DNA from 3 places in the Nonomuraea sp. NPDC004580 genome. Region 1 is predicted to be linked to each of the others. Evidence: riboswitches for the same ligand, from Rfam matches in the RefSeq annotation. Region 1 holds a riboswitch; each other region holds the start of a gene.
The links. Region 1 has a riboswitch for cyclic di-AMP ahead of ABZW11_RS43625 (GH25 family lysozyme). Riboswitches for the same ligand answer to the same signal wherever they lie in the genome.
Positions count from the first base shown of each region.

Region 1 (4,158 bases):
ACGTTCATCGTGCGCAGCATGACGCCGCCGGACAGCGCGCCGTCCAGCCAGATGCCGTGGAGCCGCCCGGTGTCGGCGGCGGTCGCGTCGGCGTAGCGCTGCAGGAACGCGCGGCTCGACGGCAGGTCGGTCACCACGTCGGCCAGCCCCACGAACCGCCCGATGAACTCCCGCCCCCTGTCGATGTGAGCCAGGAACTCCTCCGCCCGCCAGGGCTCCAGAGGCCGCAGCTCGGCGCCGTTGACTCCCAGGGACTTCGCGTACATACGCCCACCTCCACGACGGACTGATCGGTAGTTCGTGGAGTGTCCCATTGATGCGCCGGGAGGCGGATGCCTCCCGGGGCGCTGTCGGTCGCCGTCCCAGTCGCCGTCTCAGTCGCCGACTCAGTCGTCAGCGCGGTAGTCGCGCAGCTCGCGGCGGGCCGCACGCCGCTCGCGGCGGCGCGCCGCACGGCAGTAGCCGGTCCACTCCCGGCCTCCGCTGAGGGTGCCCTCACCGAACAGGAACGTGGCGGTGGCCTGCCAGTAGCAGCCGCTCATGCGCCGGTTGAGCGACGCGCTCTCGCGGTCGACGCGGCCGGGAAGGGTGCAGACGCCGTCGCGGTGGTCGTGAACGGGCCGGCAGTGCACCATCGGCGCCTCGGCCATCTTCACCCACCAGGGACGGGTCTTGTCGGTCTTGCTCATACGGTCACCTTTCGGCTCCGTGACGCCCCCGGGTGGGGCCGTCCCTAGACCGGGTGCATCGTGATCACCTCCTGTGCCGTACGGGCGCTCGAAGATCCACGCTACTCCGGATCTCGCACATCGCGCGGACGCTGTTATACAAGTAGCGAACATGTCATACGAGTTGGAGGTGAGCCGGGGTGGGCTACGACGTGGTCCTGGTCGGCGGTGGCATCATGAGCGCCACCTTGGGCGTGCTGCTGCGCCGCGTACAGCCGGACTGGTCGGTGCTCGTCCTGGAGCGGCTCGACGGCCTCGGCCTGGAGAGCTCGTCGGCCTGGAACAACGCCGGCACCGGGCACGCGGGACTGTGCGAGTTCAACTACACGCCGCTCACCGGCGACGGCTCGATCGACGTCGGCGGGGCCATCGCCATCAACGAGCAGTTCCAGCTCTCCCGGCAGCTGTGGGCCGGCCTGGTCGAGGAGGGCACGCTGGGCGATCCCGCCGGGTTCATCCGGCCGGTGCCGCATCTCTCCTTCGCCCGGGGCGCGGCCGGGGTCGAGCACCTGCGGCTGCGGCACGCGGCGCTGCGCGATCATCCGCTGTTCGAGGGGCTTGAGTTCATCCGCGACCGGGCGGTGATGGCGGAGCTGCTGCCGCTGATGTTCGCCGGCCGGCCCGCCGGTGAGCAGGTGGCGCTGTGCCGTTCCCGTGGCGGCACCGACGTCGACTACGGCGTGCTGACCCGGCGGCTGTTCGCCGCGCTCGAACGCGACGGCGTCGAGGTGCGGACCGGGCACGAGGTGCGCGGGCTCTCCCATGACCGCAGGTCGTGGCGGCTGCGGGTGCGCGACCTGGCGGGTTCCCGCGACTACGGGGTGCGCGGGTCGTTCGTGTTCCTGGGGGCGGGCGGCGGCACGCTGCCGCTGCTGCAGAGCGCCGGGGTGGCGGAGACGCGGGCGTACGGGGGGTTCCCGATCAGCGGGCGGTTCCTGCGTACGGACCGGGCCGAGCTGGTGGCCGGGCACCACGCCAAGGTCTACAGTCATGCCGAGCCGGGCGCGCCCGCCCTGTCGGTGCCGCATCTCGACACCCGGGTCGTGGACGGGCGCACATACCTGATGTTCGGCCCCTTCGCCGCGTTCTCGCCACGCTTCCTCAAGCGCGGCAGGCTCACCGACCTGCCGGGATCCGTCACCCCCGGCAACGTCATGACGCTGCTCGGCGCCGCCCGCGCCGAGCCCGCCCTGCTGCGCTACCTGGTCGGGCAGCTCGCGCAGACGCGCGGCGACCGGCTGCGGGCGCTGCGCCGGTTCGTCCCCGAGGCGCGGGCGGAGGACTGGGAGCCGATCACCGCGGGCCAGCGGGTGCAGGTGGTCAAGCCGGTGAACGGGCGCGGGTCGATCGCCGGGTTCGGCACCGAGGTGGTGACGTCGGCCCACGGGGGGCTCGCCGCCCTGCTCGGTGCCTCACCCGGGGCGTCGGCGTCCGTGGCGATCATGCTGGACGTGCTCGGACGCGCCTTCCCCGGCCGGGTGGACGGCTGGCGGCCGGCGTTGCGCGAGCTCGTGCCGTCGTACGGCGCCGCACCGCCGCCGGAGACCCTCACGAGGACGGCTCGAACGCTTCGTCTGGAGTGAATGCCGGAAAACTTTACCTATTTCCGAATCCGCGACGTACACGGGGTTTTCGGGCCTCTTACCAGGTCAGAGGCTGGAAAGTCCCTTTGGAGTACTTGCAGATACTTTTGCGAATTATGTACTTTTGCGGGTCGAGGGACCACCGCAGCGCGTGACCTCGCATCTTTGACCGGACCGTACGCCGTCTCCGGCGTACGGCCGCCGAATCCGCGTCCCGCGGAACCGGGGACCCACTTTCCGGGGTGAATCGGACGCCCGCTCATGCCCGTGTCCGTAGGGCACTTCCAGTCCCGAACCCGTCAGCTAACCCGGTAGGCGGCATGGAAGCAAGGAGTCAACATCCGCATGGCCAAGCTTGCCGAGAACCGCAAGCGCCTCGGACTGGCGCTCGGCGGAGCCGTACTCGCCGCCGTCACCGCCGTCACCGGCACCGCCGTCACCGGCACCGCACACGCCTCCACCACCGACCAGGTCGCCCCGCACGAGGCGGCCCAGCACAGCTCCGCCCTGACCTACGGCCTGGACATCTCCCACTACGAGCCGCTGTACGACTGGAGCGCCAGCTCTGCGCAGTTCGGCATCATCAAGGCCACCGAGGGGACCGACTTCGTCGACTCCTCCTTCGCCAGGCACTGGCGGGAGCTCGGCGAGAAGGGCATCGTGCGCGGCGCCTACCACTACGGCCACCCCGCCGACGATCCCATCGCCGACGCCAACCACTTCCTGGCCGCGGTGAACGCCCAGCCCGCCAAGGCCGGTGACCTGCTGGTCCTCGACCTGGAGACGACCGACGGCAAGTCCGTCGCCGAGGTGAACGCCTGGGCCAAGGCGTGGCTGTCGTACGTGGAGAACCAGACCGGCACCAAGCCGCTCTTCTACAGCGGCTGGAACTTCGCCGACACCTACGGCCACGGCCTGGCGCAGTACCCGCTCTGGGTCGCCCACTACAGCCGTGCCAAGGGCGCGATCACGCCGCCGGCCGACTGGAAGTCGTGGACGATCCACCAGTACACGGACGTCCCCATCGACCAGAACGTCTCGGCTCTGACGCCCGACCAGCTCCGCGCCCTGGGCCGCCAGTCCGTCTGACGTCTCGGGCGTTCTACCCGGCGGCGGCCCAGTCGCCGTAGCGAGCCCCGCCGAGCCGCGCCTCCCCCAGCGGCACGAGCGAGTGCTCGCCCAGCTCGCTCCCGAAGTAACGCGCGTGCGGGTCGGTGACCACCTCACGGGGGTCACCGAGCCCCGCCAGCGCCTGCCGGACGAACTCGTCCATCCTGACCCGCTCCGGCCCGGCCACCTCCAGCCGGCCGTTGAGCGGCGTACCCTCCGCGACCTCGCACAGCACCGCGGCCACGTCGTCCCCGGCGATCGGCTGGAACAGCACAGGCGCGATGCGCACCACTCCCCCGTCGGCGGCCTCGTCCGCGATGCCCTTCACGAACTCGAAGAACTGGGTCGCGTGCACCAGCGAGTACGGGATCCCCGACTTCTCGATCAGCTGCTCCTGTGTGACCTTCGCCCGGAAATATCCGTTGTCCGGCATGCGTTCGGTGCCGACGATGGACAACGCGACATGGTGCCCGACCCCCGCCTCCGACTCGGCGGCCAGCAGGTTGCCGGTGGAGGTCTCGAAGAACTCCAGGACGGCGGCCGGTTCGAACGACGGCGCGTTCGACACGTCGACCACCACCCGCGCCCCCTCCAGCGCTTCGGCGAGACCCTCGCCGGTGAGCGTGTTCACCCCGGTGTGCGGCGATGCCGCCACCGCCTCGTGGCCGTCGCGCGACAGCCTGCTCACCAGCTTCGATCCGATCAGGCCGGTCCCGCCGACCACCACGACCTTCATG
Region 1 covers NZ_JBEXLH010000091.1:19,848-24,005, forward strand. Annotated here, with positions in the region: gene ABZW11_RS43610 (GNAT family protein) at 1-266, opposite strand, end outside; gene ABZW11_RS43615 (hypothetical protein) at 387-689, opposite strand; gene mqo (malate dehydrogenase (quinone)) at 869-2,311, shown strand; cyclic di-AMP (ydaO/yuaA leader) riboswitch at 2,501-2,644, shown strand; gene ABZW11_RS43625 (GH25 family lysozyme) at 2,657-3,400, shown strand; gene ABZW11_RS43630 (SDR family oxidoreductase) at 3,414-4,157, opposite strand.

Region 2 (4,158 bases), on a different contig from region 1:
CAGCGTGATCGTGTGGCCGCCGGTCAGCAGGGCGTCGGCGGTGGCCGAGCGGTCCTGCTGGGCGTCCTTGCCGAGCAGGACGTGCGCGCCGACCAGGCCGGCGACCGGCTTGCGGTGCCGGCCGAGCAGCACGGGCTCGCCGTACGGGTCGGCGACCTGGCGTACGAGGTCGCCCAGCTTGGACCGCGCGGTCGACAGCGGCACGAGCGGCAGGCCGGTGAGCACCCCGCCCACCCTGAAGAGCGGCACGATGGCCGCCCACTCCCAGCGCTCGCGGGTGATCATGATGGTCCTGCCGTCCTTGGCCTCCTCCACGAGCCTGCCCCAGCGGGCGCGGGCGTCCTCGACCGCGAAGGGGACTCCCAGCATCGACACCATCTCGTCGTACGACGGCCGCTCACCGTGGATCATCGCCAAATGGTAAGGCGCCTTACAACTTTCCGCAATTGACCGCCTGGGCGGAACCGGGTTACCGTCCCGAGCGTGGCACGCAGCGGCTGGCCCTGGCCCGCGGGTCGATGCGGACGGAGCCGTTGCTGCTGGTGCTGGACGAGCCGACCGCCGCACTGGACGCACCGGCCGAGAGCGCGGTCTTCGCCCGCTACGCCGAGGCGGCCGGGAGCCGTCCGGGAGCCGTCACGTTGCTGATCACCCACCGCTTCCCCACCGTGCGGATGGCGGATCTGATCGTCGTGCTCGACGAAGGCCGGATCGTGCAGTGCGGCACCCACGACGAGCTCAGCGAGATCCCGGGGCCGTACGCCGACCTCCTGACATGACGAACGCGCGCCCCCGGAAGGGGCGCGCGTTCCGCTGTCACGAAGAGGGACGCGAGGGAAGGTCAGCCGGCGTACTCGGGGTAGCCGTAGCCGACGACCTGCGACTTCGGCCGGACCCGCTCTTCGACCTTGCCGTTGCCGGTGTTGCCCTCGATGGTGGAGATGGTGCCGTCGTGGTTGTCCTTGACGACGAAGCCGACGTGCTGGATGTCGCTCAGGGAGTCGCCGCCCTTCCAGGAGAAGAACACCACGGCACCCGGCTTGGCCTCGTGGCCGAAGCGCTTGTTGGCGGCGAACCACTTGGCGTGGGCGACGGTCCAGGCGTCCCAGCCGACCTGCGGGCGGGCGCCGGTCTGCTCGCCGACCCAGGAGACGAACATCGAGCACCAGGCGGCGTTCAGGTAAGCGTTGCGGCTGCCGCCGTCACGGGCGACGGTCTCGGCGGCACGCTGGGAGTTGGCGTACCACTGCTGGAACTTGGTCCCGCCGCCGCTGGCGTTCTCGGAGACGCCCACCTGCGCCCTGGCGACGGCCAGGACCTGGTCGGCGGTGGCGGTGATCTTGGTTTCGTCACGCTCGCCCGCCTTGTGGGCGGCGAGCGCGGTGGCCGGGTGCTTCGCGGCGGTGGCCGCGGCGACGGCGGTGGAGGTGTCGGCGTGGGCCGCGGCGGGGACGCCGAAGGCCGAGGCCAGGACGCCGGCGCCGAGGACGGCGCGGGCGATGGTGCTCTTCGAGACAGCGGTAAGACGATGCTTGGCCATCGAGGGGGTTGCTCCTTGCTTCCATGCCGCTTACCGGGTTAGCTGACGGGTTCGGGCGTGGAAGCTGCCCTACGGCACCGAAGTGCCGATTCACCCCAAAGGACATGGGTCCCCGGTTCCGCGCGTGGCGGATTCAGCGGTCACAGGACGATCCTGTGATGTGTCGTGCGATGGTCTGACATAGCCGGACAAACCGGACGTATGCCTCAAGATGCCCCATAAGGTAATACATGAGGCAAGAGGATTACAAATCCATAAAAGTAAAGTCAGCGGAGCTGACTGCGCGCCTTGGCCAGAAGCCCCATCATGGCAAGGGATTCGTCAAGCGGCATGATCGAGGATTCGGTCCTGCCTTCGGCCGTGGCGGCGCGGACTTCGCGGAGCTCTCCGGCGTAACCGTTGTCGGCCGGGTCGAGCACGTGCTCCTCCGGCTCCATCGCCGGCCCGGAGAGGACGATCCGCTGCGGTGCCCAGAACGGCGCCTGGATGTCCGCCCGCATCTGGGTACCTACAACACTGGCCCCGTTCGGGTAATTCCCGAGCAATGAGGTGGCCACGAGAGCGTGCCGCCCGCCGGGGTAACGCAAGACGCCGGCCGCCTCCGCGTCAACGCCGTTCGGGGCCAGGGAGCCGGTGACGTGCAGGTCGGTGGGCATGCCCAGGATGAGCTGGGCCAGCCCGAACGGGTAGATCCCGAGGTCGAGCAGGGCGCCGCCGCCCAGCTCCGGCGCCCACAGGCGGTGCGCCGGGTCGTACGGATGGGCGAAGCCGAAGCTCGCCTGCACCGACCGGATCTCCCCGAAGCGCGGATCCTCCGTGATGCGCCTGATGAGCGGGTTGAACCGCATCCACATGGCCTCCATCAGGAAGACCCCGGCCTCGCGGGCCAACCGCACCATCTTCTCCGCGTCGTCCACGGTCGCGGCCAGCGGCTTCTCGCACAGCACCGCCTTGCCCGCCGCGATCGCGGCCTCGGCGACCTGCAGGTGCTGGGCGTGCGGGGTGGCGACGTAGATCGCGTCCACCGCCGGGTCGGCGCACAACTCCTCATAGGACCCGTACGCCGACTCCGCGCCCAAAGCCGACGCCAGGGCCTGCGCCCTGGCCAGGTTCCTGCTTCCTACGGCGGCCACCCGCATGCCGGGCTCCGCCACGATCGCCGCACCCACGGTACGGGCGATGCCGCCGGTGGCGGCTATTCCCCAAGTGAAATCTCGCACGCCGGCGATCGTATCCGGAAGGCAAATAGGGGCTTATGTCGGTGGTGCCGGAAATATCAGGAATGTCGTTTTGTCACATCCGTCACTCGAACGAGTCGGGGTCGGGCCCGAGCCGCTGCCCCCGGCTGAGCGCGCCGATGGCCGCGAGGTCCTCGGCGTCCAGGATGAAGTCGAAGACGTCGATGTTCTCGGCGATCCGGGCCGGCGTCACCGACTTCGGGATCACCACGTTCCTGAGCTGCAGGTGCCAGCGCAGCACGATCTGCGCCGGCGTCTTGCAGTGCTTGTCGGCCAGCACCCGCAGCGCCGGGTCGTCGAGCAGCCCCCTGCCCTGCCCCAGCGGGCTCCACGCCTCGGTGAGGATGCCGTTGGCCTCGTGGAACTCGCGCATCTGCCGCTGCTGGAAGTAGGGGTGGAGCTCGATCTGGTTGATGGCGGGGACGATGTCGGCCTCGTCCATGAGCCTGGTGAGCGTCTCGACGGTGAAGTTGGAGACGCCGATGGCCTTGGCCCGGCCGTCCCGGTAGATCTTCTCCATGGCCTTCCACGCCTGCACGTACTTGTCCTGGCGCGGCATCGGCCAGTGGATGAGGTAAAGGTCGACGTAGTCGAGGCCGAGCCGGGCCAGCGACTCGTCGAAGGCGGCCTCGGCGCGGGCGTGCTCGCCGTTGGCCAGCTTGGTCGTGACGAACACCTTCTCCCTGGGCAGCCCGCTGTTGCGCACCGCGCGGCCCACGCCCTCCTCGTTGCCGTAGGCGGCGGCCGTGTCGATGTGCCGGTAGCCGGCCTTGAACGCGGTCGTGACCGCCTGCTCGGCCTCCTCGGCAGGTACCTGCCAGACGCCATAACCGAGCTGCGGGATCTGCACGCCGTCCGTGTTGAGCATGAGCGAGTTCATACCCTCCATTGTTCATGCCGCGTTCCTGGCGGCTTAAGCCGGGCGGGCTAGCTTGAAGCGGTCGTGAACGGCCCATCACCTGGGAGGGCAGGAGTGGTCGAACAGGCGTCGGCCTGGGTGGAGTCACCGCTCCAGATGCTGTGCGCCGTCGAGGCCCACCACGCCGGGCTCCTCGGCCCGGCCACGGCGGTCGTGCCGCGCGCCGGTCTGCGCCCGCTCAAGGCCACCCGGCGCGAGCTGCGCTCGATGGCGCTGCCCGGCGGGCTGGAGCTGGCCGAGCCGCGTGAGCGCATGCCGCGTCGCGCGCTGGCGGTGGGCGACGCCTTCTCGGGACGGGTGCAGCTGCGCTGGCTGCTGTCCAGGCCGGGACGCGTCGTCGTGGTGGACGACGGGCTGGCCACGCTGCGGCTGCTCGAACTGCTGGCCGCCGGGCCGTACCGGCCGCTGCTGCGGGCCCGCTCCGAGGGTGGACGGCTGCGTGCCGTGCTGGGCCTGGCCGC
Region 2 covers NZ_JBEXLH010000064.1:16,998-21,155, reverse strand. Annotated here, with positions in the region: gene ABZW11_RS38720 (hypothetical protein) at 1-411, opposite strand, end outside; gene ABZW11_RS38715 (hypothetical protein) at 447-779, shown strand; gene ABZW11_RS38710 (CHAP domain-containing protein) at 842-1,540, opposite strand; cyclic di-AMP (ydaO/yuaA leader) riboswitch at 1,553-1,689, opposite strand; gene ABZW11_RS38705 (Gfo/Idh/MocA family oxidoreductase) at 1,807-2,760, opposite strand; gene ABZW11_RS38700 (aldo/keto reductase) at 2,843-3,658, opposite strand; gene ABZW11_RS38695 (hypothetical protein) at 3,752-4,158, shown strand, end outside.
Region 2: linked by a shared signal. The riboswitch ahead of ABZW11_RS38710 (CHAP domain-containing protein) and the one ahead of ABZW11_RS43625 (GH25 family lysozyme) in region 1 are both predicted to bind cyclic di-AMP.

Region 3 (4,158 bases), on a different contig from region 1:
CGCCCAAGGTGCTGACCCAGACGTTGCGGGCGATGGAGCAGGACGGGCTGCTGACGCGCGAGGTGTTCGCGGAGGTGCCGCCGCGGGTCGAGTACACGCTGACCGACCTCGGGCGCTCGCTGCACGGGCCGATCTCGGTGGTGGCCGAGTGGGCGGAGGACAACGTCCACGAGATCATGCGCTGCCGCGAGAGGCACGCCCAGCTCTGATCGGCCTCAGCGGGCCGATCAGAGCTGGAGGGATCAGGACGCGGTCTGCTTGGTGATCTCGGCGACGATGTCGGGCCACAGGGCCTTCGGCAGGTCGTGCCCCATCCCCGGATACGTCACCAGGCGCGCCCCCGGCACCGCCTCCGCCGTCGCCCGGCCGCCGGCCACCGGGATCAGCGGGTCGGCCTCGCCGTGGATCACCAGCGTGGGGGCGCGGACGCCCGCCAGCGCCCGCGTACGGTCGCCCGACGCCCTGATGGCCGCGAACTGCCGGGCCGTGCCCGCCGGATCGAAGCACCGGTCGTAGGCCAGGCCGGCCCGTTCCCTGATGGCTTCCTCGTCCAGCTCGTAGCCCGGTGAGCCGATCACCGACCAGGTCACCACCGACTGGTCGAGCACGCCGGCGCGGTCGGTGGGCGGCGGCGTCATGAGCGCGGTCATCGCCTCGGGGGTGGGCGGGACCACGTCGGGTCCCGGCGTGGACATGATGGAGGTGAGCGTCAGCACCCGCTCGGGGTGCTCGATGGCCAGCGTCTGGGCGATCATGCCGCCCATCGAGGCGCCCACGACGTGCGCGGACGGCCAGCCGATGGCGTCCATGAACGCGGCGGTGTCGGCGGCCATGTCCGTCAGCGAATACGGCGCGGGCGCCCCCGGCTGGGGGACGCCCGCGTCGTGGAGGTGCGTGGACAGTCCCGCGTCGCGGTTGTCGAACCGTACGACGTGGTGTCCCTGCTCCGCGAGGAGCCGGCAGAGCCCTTCGTCCCATTGGATGAGCTGCGCGCCGAGCCCCATGATCAGGAGGAGCGGCCGCCCTGTGGGTGCGCCGAAGCTGTCATAGGCGATCTCGATGCCGTTTGCGGCTACACGGGTCGTCACGCAGACCAGAATGTCATTCTGGTACGTGTGGCGTAAAGCCGTCAGCGGGCGGCCGGTACGGCGATGCCACCGGCCTGGGAGCCCTGCTCCTGCTCGGCGGGCGGGGGCGCCGGGTTCCTGTCGCGCCTGGACCAGGCGCCGGTCGAGAACGGGACCGGGTGGTTCTTCTTGCCCACGCCGTCGCCCCACTTGGTGATGACGTACTCGACCTCGATGTGGCCCTGGCCGCCGACGCCGTCCACACCGAGCGTGCTGGAGTTGAACCTGCCGCCGGTCAGCTCGGCGAACGTCTTGGCGTCGAGGTCGAGCATGATGCCGCGACTGGAGGGCTCGCCCGGCCCGCGGTCACCGACGAAGAAGGGCGCCTTCTTGCCCTTGTAGACCACGTAACCCTCGGTCAGCAGCGGCCAGCTCGGGCTGGCGGCCAGACCCTTCTGCATGGGCTTGCCGCTGGCCGGCAGCCCGGTGTCACCGGCCCGGCCGGAGCCGTCGTCCCAGAAGTACGAGGCCGTGGTCGAGCCCTTGAGCAGGATCTTCTTGTTTTTGTCGGGGGTGTCGGCGTGCGCGGCGGTACTGGCGCAGGTCAGCATGCCGACGCAGCAGGCGGTCAGCGTGGCGAGGGAACGCAGGCTGAAACGGGCAGACATGAAGCAGCAAAACCCTTCACGAGGGGACAGGGGAGTTGCGCTCGGGCGCGAGGGGATGAGGGCGCGGCGGGGCGGGGACCCCGCGGCGCTACGCGGAGCGCAAATGACGAGCCTGGGGAAGGGGGCCGCTCAGCGGGCGGCCGTCAAAGAGCGGTCTGGGGGTACGACGCGCTGAAACATGTGATACGCAATCCTCTCCATCACGCCTACCGGGTTAGCTGACGGGTTCGGGCGGTGGAGTTGCCCTACCGGCCGCGCGGGCCGGATTCACCCCGGATGAGGGTGGTTCCCCGGTTCCCGAATGGTTCGGGATTCGGCGCCAGCCGGTCGTCCGTCTTGGGTAAGGACTAGGTCACCGGCTGGTAATGGCGAACACTCTAACGATGGGATCGGACACCCGCAAACGTTTCACCACAAATCGGACAAAGATCTACCTTCAGCGGGAATGCATACAAAAAGGGGGCACGGCATGCCGTGCCCCCTGAGGAATCAGTCCTCAGCCGCCGCTCTTGCGCCTGAACGATCTCTTATTGGCAGCCGGGCCGTGCGCCCCGTGGATCTTCGATGGGTCGACGCCCCTGCCACCCGCGCCCGCGCCCGCCTGCTGGCTGCGCTTGCGCTCCAGCGCTTCGCGGAACTTGCGCTTCATCTCGTCCTCGGGAGTTTCGCTGACTTCCGGCTCCGGTGTATCCGCCATGAGGACCTCCATGGTGTTGGGGACACACAAAGCTTCGCACGCCCCCGCTCATGACGCGAAACCGGCCTCCACCGTGTCTTCAGGCCGCCGTGGCGGCCGGTCCGCCGGCTCTGCCGGGTCCGCGAGCCGCCTGTCGGGCAGCGCCACCAGCGCGACCAGGGCGATCGCCGCGCCCGCCACCCCGAGCGACGGCACGACCAGCGCGGCGGCGGAGGCGTGCGCGGCGGCCGCGCCCGCCCCGGGTACGCTCGCGGCGAACTCCGCCGTGTAGACGATGAGGACCGCCACCATGCCGCCTGGCCAAGACGTTCGACCACTCGCTCAACCACGTCTGGCAGGCCGGGCACACGGAGATCTATCCCGAGCTGGTGAAGATGACCGCCGACGGGCTCGTGGAGGTCGAGTCGGAGGGCGCGAGGGGCCGCAAGATCTACCGCATCACGCCCGACGGCCGCCGGGAGCTGCGCGGGTGGATGGAGGAGCACGACGCCGCGATGACCGTACGCAGCGAGGTCGCGCTCCAGGCGTTCCTGCTGCACCTGGTGGACCGCGACCAGGCCGTCGCCGTGGTCGAGCGCATCAGGGCACGCTACGTGGCGCGGCTGGAGAAGCTGGAGTCGTTGCGGCCCGGCGAGTTCGGCCACCACGCCCACACGCTCGGCCTCGCCATGGCCCGCACCGGCCTCCAGTGGGCCGACGACACCCTCGCCGAGCTCAGGAGACCCTGAGCGGACGAGGCCAGGCGGCGGTGAAGGCCAGGAGGCGGAAGACCGGGCCGGGGGTACCGGACGTGCCCTGGCGGGCGGTTGCCCGGTCGTAGTCGAGCACGCGTCCAGTATCGCGGCGCTAACGCCGGTTCAGTAAAAATGCCCAGTTCTCTTCCTGGTGTTGCGTTGGAGCGACTCAGGAAATATGTCCGGCGATGAGCGTTTTCGGTCGTGATTTGGCGATGGACCTCGGAGCCGCAAGCACGCGCATCTACGCCAAGCGCAGGGGCATCGTGCTCGATGAGCCCTCGGCGGTGATGTGCGACGGCCGCACCGGGAAGGTCATCGGCTACGGCGCGGAAGCCGCCGCCCTCGGGGGCGGCGGCCGTACGTGCTGGCCGGTACGCGGCGGGCTGCCCGCCGACACCGAGCTGGCCCGGCGCATGATCCGGCACTTCCTGCGCAAGGTGCACTGGCACCCCTACTCCCGGCCGCGCGTCGTCATGGCGCTGCCCGGCGACTCGACGCCGATCGACCGGGCGGCGCTGCGCGACATCGCGTACGAGGCGGAGGCCAGGATCGCCCGGCTGGTGCCGCACGCGGTGGCGGCGGCGCTCGGCGCGGGCCTGGAGCTGTCGGACTGCACGGGGCACATGGTGATCGACATCGGCCGCGACAGCGCTCGCATCGCCGTGCTGTCGGGCGAGTCGGTGGTGGCGTCGGGCTCGGTTCCGTACGGGGGGCTGGCGGTCAACCGGGCGATCGCCAGGTTCGTCGAGCGGGAGCACGGCCTGCTGCTCGACGACGACGAGGCGGAGTCGGCCAAGCGCCGGTCCTCGGGCACGAACTCCGAGGTCACCGTGCGGGCCAGGGACCCGGAGACCGGGCGCGAGCACGACCTCGTGCTGCCCGTACAGAAGATCTTCGAGGCCACCGAGCCGTCGTTCGAGTCGATCGCGCGCACGGCGGTGGAGACCGTCGAGCGCTGCCCGGCCGAGCTGGCCGCCGACCTCGGCGTG
Region 3 covers NZ_JBEXLH010000016.1:108,670-112,827, forward strand. Annotated here, with positions in the region: gene ABZW11_RS19210 (helix-turn-helix domain-containing protein) at 1-209, shown strand, start outside; gene ABZW11_RS19215 (alpha/beta hydrolase) at 243-1,088, opposite strand; partial or broken gene ABZW11_RS19220 (hypothetical protein) at 1,253-1,678, opposite strand; cyclic di-AMP (ydaO/yuaA leader) riboswitch at 1,924-2,064, opposite strand; gene ABZW11_RS19225 (DUF5302 domain-containing protein) at 2,232-2,432, opposite strand; gene ABZW11_RS19230 (hypothetical protein) at 2,481-2,723, opposite strand; gene ABZW11_RS19235 (PadR family transcriptional regulator) at 2,729-3,160, shown strand; gene ABZW11_RS19240 (rod shape-determining protein) at 3,382-4,158, shown strand, end outside.
Region 3: linked by a shared signal. The riboswitch ahead of ABZW11_RS19220 (hypothetical protein) and the one ahead of ABZW11_RS43625 (GH25 family lysozyme) in region 1 are both predicted to bind cyclic di-AMP.